One region of the Candidatus Paraluminiphilus aquimaris genome, then DNA from elsewhere that is predicted to be linked to it. Evidence: predicted binding sites of a transcription regulator. Region 1 holds the regulator's gene; each other region holds the start of a gene.
What was found. Region 1 encodes LexA, which represses DNA repair genes until DNA is damaged. Its sites were predicted from a motif close to ACTGTNTNTANANACAGT; they were not measured.
Positions count from the first base shown of each region.

Region 2: a site for LexA is predicted at 1,112-1,129, ahead of E0F26_RS00135 (error-prone DNA polymerase). Genes of this name have one in related genera too.
Region 3: a site for LexA is predicted at 1,491-1,508, ahead of E0F26_RS00120 (Y-family DNA polymerase). Genes of this name have one in related genera too.

Region 1 is NZ_CP036501.1:1,880,806-1,884,090, reverse strand. It holds gene E0F26_RS08595 (hypothetical protein) at 1-308, shown strand, start outside; gene E0F26_RS08590 (mechanosensitive ion channel family protein) at 298-1,386, opposite strand; gene lexA (transcriptional repressor LexA) at 1,499-2,092, shown strand; gene E0F26_RS08580 (hypothetical protein) at 2,106-2,366, opposite strand; gene E0F26_RS08575 (hypothetical protein) at 2,447-2,860, opposite strand; gene topA (type I DNA topoisomerase) at 2,927-3,285, opposite strand, start outside.
Region 2 is NZ_CP036501.1:29,927-33,211, forward strand. It holds gene E0F26_RS00125 (hypothetical protein) at 89-445, shown strand; gene E0F26_RS00130 (lipocalin family protein) at 516-1,028, opposite strand; gene E0F26_RS00135 (error-prone DNA polymerase) at 1,139-3,285, shown strand, end outside.
Region 3 is NZ_CP036501.1:26,627-29,911, reverse strand. It holds gene E0F26_RS00120 (Y-family DNA polymerase) at 33-1,415, opposite strand; gene E0F26_RS00115 (acyl-CoA carboxylase subunit beta) at 1,615-3,138, opposite strand; gene E0F26_RS00110 (DUF885 domain-containing protein) at 3,270-3,285, shown strand, end outside.

The DNA.
Region 1 (3,285 bases):
GACCTGAGCCGATTGACACGGTGACGACGGAGGATGAAGACCCCGTGGTAGCGGCGTTACCGAAACACGCAATTGCGCTTATGGACCAGCGCGACCTGAGAGAGGGTTATGTGAGGTACATTGACCACCCCGTCATACAAGTCGCCGCAGTTTGGCGGGAACTCACGTACGCTGAGCTTTTTGAGCTCGGTGAGGCCCAGCGTGTGCGCCGAGACATCGACAGCCTAACTCGCGGGCTCATTAACACCGAGTCGGCGCCCCAAAAGCCGTCTACAGCCGAACGAGAGCCAGCTCAAATCACTCGCTAGGTTCAATCGGTGTGTGATGTATTGTTTGGGTCGGGAACGCGACCTCTGCACCGTGTGCTGCGACAATTTCGAGGACTTTGAGCAACACATTTTCCTTAATGCTGTGGTACTCCACCCAATTGGTTGTTTTAGTGAACGTGTAGAAAAAGAAGTCGAGTGACGACGGCCCCATGTGGTTAAAGTTCACGATGAGCGTTCTATCCTGAGCGATGTCAGGGTGCTCGAGCAACATGGTATGCACAGCCTTTACAATGTCCGCCACCTTTGCGGCATCCTCGTATCGCACCCCTACCGTTTCGTATATGCGTCGATTCGTCATTCTTGAAGGGTTTTCGAGGGAAACACTTGAAAACGTCGAGTTTGGAACATACAACGGTCGCTGGTCGAAAGTCCGGATTCTCGTCATTCTTAGACCAATCTCCTCGACAGTTCCCTCGATATTCCGGTCAGGAGACCGTATCCAGTCACCAACGGCAAAGGGACGATCCAGATAGATACTGACACCCCCAAGAAAGTTTGCCAGAAGGTCTTTCGCTGCGAAACCAACCGCGATGCCGCCAACGCCGCCGAAGGCCAACAAGCCAGACACTGACACACCCAGAGATTGCATTACCATCAGTACAACCAGCACCCAAATAGTAATGCGAGCCAAGCGTGCAACGGCGTTAATGGACGCACGATCATCGGATCCCTTTGGGCCTCGATGATCCGCTAATAACTCCGCCTCAATTCCCGCTGATACCCGGTGCAACAACCAACCAATGAGCAATATGGCGCCCGTATCGGCGAGGTGCAACAGCCCCATCCGCAGACTCTGAGCCTGTTCAAATAACCCCAACGAAAGGTAGAGGACACAAATCCACATCGCCCATTCGGCTGGCGGCGAAATCGCGTAATAAACGACATCATCCCATCGAGCGGCCGTCGTATCGGCAAATGAACCCAGCTTTTGGACAAGCTTTCGAATAAGCACATGAGCCACAGCACCAAGTAACAATAGCGACACCAGTGCAGTTGGGACCGCGGGAGTCCCCAAATAATCACTCAAGGGCAAAACAAAACTGAGAATGGATTCCATGACGACTCCAATGAATTGATGACGCCTAACCTACCCATCGAAACCCGATCGGCCAATACTGTACATTTATACATACTGCCTTTATCATCAGGAAATCGAAAGGAGTAGCACTATGGCAAAGTTGACCGCGCGCCAACAGCAAGTAATGGATGTCATCAAGGGTAGTATCGACACAACCGGCATGCCGCCTACCCGCGCTGATATCGCACGAACACTCGGTTTTAAGTCGGCAAATGCCGCAGAGGAGCACTTAAAAGCGCTCGCCAAAAAGGGCGTGATTGAGTTAGTCGCCGGCACATCTCGCGGTATTAGACTAACAGAGCAAAACGGCATCCCAATTGTTGGCCGCGTGGCGGCGGGCGCACCACTACTGGCCCAGGAACACATTGAGGACTATTGCGATTTGAGCTCAACTTTTTTCTCACCGCCTGCGCATTACTTTTTACAGGTGTGCGGCGACAGCATGGTCGATGCAGGAATCTTCGATGGCGACCTTCTCGCCGTGCACAGCACTTCACAGGTTCGACAAGGCCAAATTGCTGTCGTGCGTATCGATGACGAGGTGACGGTCAAGCGTTGGAACAGGCTCAGTGATACTCGCGTTGACTTGGTTGCAGAAAACGACGCCTACGAGCCCATTCAGCTGGACTTAAGCCAAGACTCTGTCGCGATAGAGGGGATAAGTGTCGGCGTGATCCGCCGGTAGTGCGAACCGCTTGTTAATGCAGCGTTCGCGACTCAGATGCCTCAGCAGCGTCCGAAGACTCGATTTCTACACCAGTCATCTCCGCGATCTTTGCTGCCGCTTGAATCCCAGCTTGAATCATAACCTTTGCAACTTCGAGGTTATTCTCCATGAGATAGGCACTCGCCTCTTCCGAAAATTGGATGCTCACTAATGGCTCTGAATCGTCGTCTGCTCTTTGCAGAACGACCTCACCATCACCCAAATCAACAATTTCTAAAAGCGACGTAGACATCTGACAACCTCACAATATGTCGTGTTGTTTTACCGACAGTAACACTATAGATCGGGTTTTGCCACAAAGGCGCGGTAGTTTCATGACTCGTCAATCGCATCAGCAACCCGACCAATTAGGGCCTCAAGCTTCTCATAGATCTCTGCCGCTGACGCCGAATTAAATTGCTGACGCGTGACCGCCAACACATTTTTTGGACGCCGAGGGGACAATCCCGGGGATATGGGTTGCAAGAGGTCGGCCAGCCAACCGTCTTGCTCCAAGTTCGCCATCTCGCGAACCTCAGGTGATACCGCTATGCCAGCTGCGAGAGACGGCAGCGCGCGTGCTGAGTGCGGTGGATCGTTGGGCAAATTTACCACGCGTTGACAAGCAAGTAGCTGCCAACCGTAAGCATTGAGTAAGTGCAGTCTCGTTGCAGGTGCAAAAGCGGCGTCGATGGCTGGCGCCGCCTGCTCCTTCGCTGTTTCAGCCCGCCGCCAAGCATCAATCATGATTGATGCCATATACAAAGAGTGATTTGCGTAGGATTGGGCCTGACTCAATCTAAGGTCTCTGACTTATTTCTTGGACTTAGACGAAGCGGCGGCTTTCGATTTCGCCTTCGCACGTGGTTTGGCCTTTGCTTTCTTTTTCGGAGCAGGCTTACCCGACCCCTCCGCTACCCATCCGGATGCATTGAAGTAAGCTTTCCAGCCCGTTGCCTTGCCATCCACCTCAGTCATGACGTACTGCTCTTTGGTCTTTCGACTAAAGCGGATCTGTGTTCGATTTGACGCATCATCGACCCGCGGCGCATCCAATAAGAAATGATACTTGGGGTCCAACTCAGCCTGATGCCCAAGAAGCTCGTCAACAAACGGCGCTCGCGTCTCTCTATGTTTCGGAAACTGACTCGCCGCTAAAAACAAACCGGCCG
Region 2 (3,285 bases), 870 kb from region 1:
TAAGTTACAAGACGAATAGGAAATAGGTGTGGAAAAGCCACGCAACGCTGTGAAGCGATAGCACGCCGTGAGGCGTAAGGAGACCAGAATGAAAACGATGAAGAACTTAGCAATAAGCCTCTGCGTTTTAGGAGGCATGTATACCTCAGGCGCATCCGCCGAGGTTGTTCAAGACTGCGTACTGAGCGGTGAAGTGGTCAGTATTAATCAGCAGTCCTCTGAAAAAATGCGCGTCCGGTTCCACAAGATGGAACACGGCGAGCTTGCAAACTGTAATTTAAAAGGCCGAGCCAAGCGCGGTCGAGTCGATGCAGATATTACGATGGCAGGTCTTGAGCTACCGAAAGGTACAAAAGTTACCTATGCCTTCCAGCAGACACGATCAGAAGCCAATTGGCAGCTGCTGAGTGTTCAGCGCCCTGTTTTGCTGACGTCAAAAGACTAGTCGCAAACAATCATTACAGCGCCACCTGGATCTTTTCCACGTGGCGCTTTTTATTGCCTATCTAACGACATTATTGCGTCGCCGGCCAAATCAACTCAGACGTAGCGAAACCAAGCTGCTCGCTTCTCATCAAAAACGCCTCTCGCACCGGCGCACTCACCTCGGGCTCGCGTGATAACAACCATAGGTAATCGGTGTTATAGCCCGCGACAAACGCGTAACTGTAATCTTCAGCCAATTCAAAGACCGCGTAGGTTCCATAAAACGGGCCAAAAAATGAGACCTTTAAGTGAGCGACATCTTCAGCCCCCATCGGCTTAGCAACGCCCTCGGCCTGGCGCCATTCGCCCTGCTCTGTGTTAAACCCTTTGTTCAGCACCGAAATCGATCCATCCTCGTTCGCGGCATAGGTTGCCGTCACACGCTCGAGATTACGCTCGAAACTATGGTCCAAGCGCGCAATTTCGTGCCAAGTCCCTAGATAGCGATTGGAATCAAAGTCGGTAACTGGAGTCACCCCCTCGGGCAAGCCAGTACAAGCACTGAGAAAAAAAAGCGATAGCACGCCAAGTCGCTTGAGCATGTGATGACCTCCTTTTGGTAAATCACTGACAGAGTATGAACGACTACTCGTATTGATATGAGGTTTATTTCAAAAAGCCGTATACTGTATAAAAAAACAGTACTTTTAAGATGTCATACGCTGAACTTCACTGCTTGAGTAATTACAGCTTCTTACGAGGAGCTTCGCACCCCCAAGAGCTTGTCGAGCAAGCGGCCCACCTCGGCTACTCAGCACTTGCGATTACGGATGAATGCTCACTGGCTGGGGTTGTTAAAGCGCATGTGACAGCTAAAGAGCTCGATTTCAAACTTATTATTGGTAGCGAATTTACCATCAGCGAAGGCTTGAAACTGGTTGCCATCGCGCCCTCGCGCGCAGCCTATGGCGAGCTGTCCAGCCTCATCAGTCGATCCAGACGGCGTAGTGAAAAAGGTCAATACCTCACCCATTTACGCGATATTTACTTCCACTTAAAGCGCTGCTTTATCATTTGGCTACCGAGTGATGTCAACCAGGAACGCCATCATGCAGAGGCGCTTGCACGACGCTGCCCTGATCGGTTTTGGATCGGTATCCGCCAACTCTTAAGCCATGACGACCTACTTAGACTTGAGGAGATACAGTCTCTCGCTGACGAAATAAGTGTCCCGACTCTCGCATGTGGCAGTGTTGAAATGCATTCTGCCAGTCGGAAAATGCTGCACGACGTCATCACAGCCATACGCCATAACACTGCAATACAAGACTTAGGACCGCTCCGACTACCTAATAGTCAGCAACACCTACGACGGCTAGACAAACTCATACCGCTCTACCCTCAGACGCTTATCGGCGAAACCTTGCGCTTGGCTCAGCAGTGCAATTTCAGTCTTGACGAATTGCGGTATGAATACCCTGAAGAAGTGGTTCCCAAAGGCCATACCGCAAACAGCTATTTGCGCGACTGCGTATCGCACGGCGCCGCAAAACGTTGGCCAAACGGCGTGCCTACCGCCATCCACGAACGTATAGAGCGCGAACTCGCCTTAATCACTGAGCTTAATTATGAGTACTACTTCCTGACGGTGTACGACATTGTCAATTTCGCACGCACGCGCGACATCTTATGTCAGGGACGAGGGTCTGCAGCCAACTCGGTTGTCTGTTACTGCCTCCACATCACAGAAGTCTCACCCGAGCAGGTCTCACTGCTATTTGAGCGTTTTATCTCTCGTGAACGCGATGAACCACCCGATATCGATGTTGATTTTGAACACGAACGACGTGAAGAAGTTATTCAGTATATCTATCAAAAATACACGCGGCGCCGAGCAGCACTTGCTGCAACCGTCATTACCTACCGCTCGCGAAGTGCTGTCCGTGACGTTGGTAAGGCGCTTGGTATGGATGCTGTATTTGTTGAAGACCTGGCGAAGTCGCTCGCTTGGTGGAATAGGGAGCGGGAACTCACGGCCAAATTTAAAGAGCAGGGCATACAAGCTAGCAGTCAGCAGGCCGATATCTTCTTACGCATGACACAACAAATATTAGGATTCCCGCGTCATTTATCCCAACACGTTGGCGGATTTGTTATCAGTCGTGGCCCCATTTCAAACTTGGTCCCCGTTGAAAATGCCAGCATGCCCGACAGGACCGTTATTCAATGGGACAAAGAGGATATTGAATCACTAGGGTTGTTGAAGGTGGATATCTTGGCACTGGGAATGCTCTCGGCCATCAAGAAATCATTGGCTCTCGTCCAGCGAAAAAACCCCTCCATCAAATGTATTCAAGACATCCCTAACGATGATCAGGCAACGTTCCGGATGCTTCAAACAGGTGACTCATTAGGTGTCTTCCAAATCGAATCACGTGCTCAAATGTCGATGTTACCAAGGCTGAAGCCCAACTGTTTTTATGATCTCGTCATCGAGATAGCGATTGTGCGGCCAGGTCCGATTCAAGGTGACATGGTGCACCCCTACCTTCGCAGACGCGCGGGTCTCGAACCGATTACCTATCCAGATCCAGCCATCAAGTCTGTATTAGAGAGCACCCTAGGTGTGCCTATCTTTCAGGAGCAGGTGATTCGACTCGCCATGGTTGCTGCAGGCTTTAGTGGCGGAGAGGCGGATGCACTTCGTCGGGCCATCACAAACTGGGGACGCAACAGTAAGCTTCTGACTTTTGAGAATAAGCTCAAGGCCGGCATGTTGAAACGGGGCTATAGCCCCGACTTTGCCGATCAGCTGTTTAACCAAATCAAAGGTTTTGGTGGCTATGGATTTCCCGAGTC
Region 3 (3,285 bases), 870 kb from region 1:
AAATAAAAGAGTCACATTAGTGAAACATTCCACTATTCGAAGATTCCCTGTAGGAACCAACAGCGATTGTGCCGGTCCTGGAATATCCAGACGGGCTGGCCTGCACCTGTTTTTGCGATGTAATAATCTCGACTTGTGGGTTGGCTCCACCAGCAGTCCTCAAGGCGCTCAGGCCCACTAATAATCTCCAGAGCATCCAGCCAGTAAAGTTGGTTGCCGCGCTGGCTAATGGGTTGCGGTGACCCGAGTAACCAAAAAGGTCGACGCAGGTTTTTTTCCTTGGTTGCCGGTGCGCTGAGTTGATTGGCATCGATAAATGAGCAGTACTCAGGTAAGTGCTCGGCGCGCTCATAAACGTGTGACACTGCTTGGAAACCCAGCCGGCTACGAAGGCGGTCAATGAGTTGCGATAAAGGCTCCTGGTGTTTGGACTCTAGAAACAGGTCCTGCGTTGTGAGTTGCGCCAAGCTGAGCTCGCAGGCTGTGAGTGAAATACCCTCGATGAGATCATCGAACTGAAGTCGCTCCAGTTTTAGACGTGACTGCTCTAACCACCGGTTTGGGTCGTTATGACACTCACTGCTATGTACGTGTAGCTGAGGGCTTTCACCTTGTGCTGCGATGAAATCCCAGCGTATATGCTGTGTCTGCAGTTGGGTATTTCTCAAAAACTGCGAGAAGTCCTGAAGTAACTGCGCCATCGGCTGAATGAGCTCCTGATTATTTGTAGACCCGTAGCCCAGCCAGGCGATATCGCCGTACTCAGGTTCTGGATGGAAGTCTTCTATGGCAACTTCGACCCGGCACAGAAGTCGATCTATCCAGTTACAGAACGCCTGACTGCAGCGTCGTCTTAAGCCATCTTGTGGGAGAGCTAGGAGTTCGCCGAAACGACGAACACCCGCTTTATTGAGTGCTGCAACGTCTTTTGCGAACTCATCTAGTCGGTGAAGTGCTATGGGCGCAAGTTGCGCCTCGAGGGGTGCACCATCAGCTGGCTGCGCTGTTTGGGGGCTGCGGCTCGTTTGACTGAATAGCCAAGCGCTTTCCTGACTTGGACCGACTCCAATGTGCGTGGTGAAGCCACGTCGGTCGAGCTCGACGGTTATTTTTTCGATTAAGCGCTCTAAACCGCCATGGACTAATAAACAGCGGCCGATTTCTAACTGAAGGCAGTCATCTCGCCACAGTGTTAGGGTTGGAGTGATTGAATAAGCCCATTGTCGAAGGCGCTTGAGTACTTTGAGTTCCTCCTCCGGTGCCCTGGATAAAAGTTTCAGGGGGTGACCACTGAGCAAGCCGCTTACAGTGGATTGTTTGAGTCCCGGTGTCACACCGAGTGCCTCAACCTCATCGTCGCAGGTAATGGCGCGCTGTCCCTCAATGACAACACGTAAAATATCGTCGTTACACACTGGCTTTGAGGCCAATGCTTCAAGAGGGAGTTTTGGGAAGTGTAAGCAAAGCCAGAGCACTTAAGTCATCATAATACTGTTTATTTATACAGTATTATGATGAGCGCCCCTGAGCAAGTGCGGTATTACGCTTATTGGTGTTTTGAGCGAATTGAGGCTTTACCCACCGTTCAAAAGCAAGGCCTTGTAAACCAGGACCTTACAAGCCAAGGCCTCGCAAGATCACGGAACGACTTTCCGCAGGGTCTATGACCATATCGATCTCGAGGTAGGCCGCCGCTTCAGTGGCACGACCTTTTTGATACATCTCTGCGACGAGCTTTTCATACAGTGCATCGCGGGCTTCACCAGCGGGTGTTGCTTCGAGCTCCTTCTTAAAGCCCAGTCGAACAGCACCTTCAAGGCCCATGCCACCAAACTCACCTTGTGGCCAGCTCGCCGTAAGCGTTGGGAATTCGAAGGAGCCGCCAACGAGGGCCATTGCGCCTAAGCCATAACCGCGTCGGAGGAATAGACCCACCCACGGTGTCGTGACACTGGCTGCCGTATTAAAGAGCTCAGGCATGACCTTTGCTGCGCCCATGGCCTCACTTTCTGGACCAACCATGAAGCCGGGTGTGTCAACAAGTGAGACGATCGGTAACTGCCAGCGCTTCGCCAACTCCATCATGTCACTCGCTTTACGCGCAGCATCGACATCAATGGCACCACCGAGGTGTCGGCAGTCGCTGGCAATAACAACCACCGGATGTCCTTCGATGCGTGCAAGTGCTGTTACCACTGCACGACCATAGACGGGACGTAACTCAAGAACCGATTGCTGATCGAATAAGACATCCATTACTTTCCGGACGTCATAGGCCATCCGCCGGTTCTCGGGAAGGCACGTTCTCAGCGTGGTTTGATCTGCCACGGCTCCTGGCGAGGTGACTCCCTGAGCATAACTTAATGTCCACTTAGCGAGCGCAGTTGCATGGGCCTCATCTTCCGCCAGTAGGTCGATGGCGCCCACATTGCACAGCGTATTCACTGGGCCGATTTCATCAGGATGAAATACGCCAAGACCACCACCCTCAATCATGGCAGGTCCGGCCATACCGATGGATGAGCTCTTTGTGGCAATGCGAACATCACCTGCGCCAAAGAGAGCCGCATTACCTGCGAAGCAATAGCCATTGTTGACGGTGATGCGCGGTACTTTTCCAGTAAGGCCGGCCCAACGGCTGAAGGATGTGCTGTTGAGGCCAGCAATATTTACCTTTACGTCAGTGTCACCCGGGCGTCCACCGCCCCCCTCGGTATACATCACAAACGGCAGCCGCTCTCGCTCGGCAATTTCAAAAATGCGGTCCAGCTTGTTGTGGTGAAAGAAGCCTTGTGTTCCGGCAAGTACGCTGTAGTCGTAAATTGCGACGGCTACGTCAGCGCGCTCATCAGGCAAAAGTGTCGCGTTAATCGTGGCGGTGCCTGTTATGACGCCGTCAGCGGCGGTATCAACACGAAGGGTGGACGGATCGCGACGATCGCGCTGCGCAGCAACGGCTAGCTGGCCGTACTCAATGAAGCTACTGTCATCGACCAGGTCCAGCAAATTCTCTCTTGCTGTTCGGTAACCTTTACTGTGACGCTTTTCTTTTGCACGCGTGCGAGCGGCATCAAGTGTCTCTGCTTTGATCTGGTCAAGATGCATCTGTGCATCGGTTGATAGGGGTCCCTGCGACACAATCTATTCTCCACGTCTTGTGGGTAGACCTTAAGGTTCGTGCTTTGTTCAGGCAAGCACAAACGAAGCTCCGAGTTGCGGTATTAACTGGGCTATCATCGCGCTTTGTTTTTCTCATAGGGATAATCCTAATGAATCGAACTATTC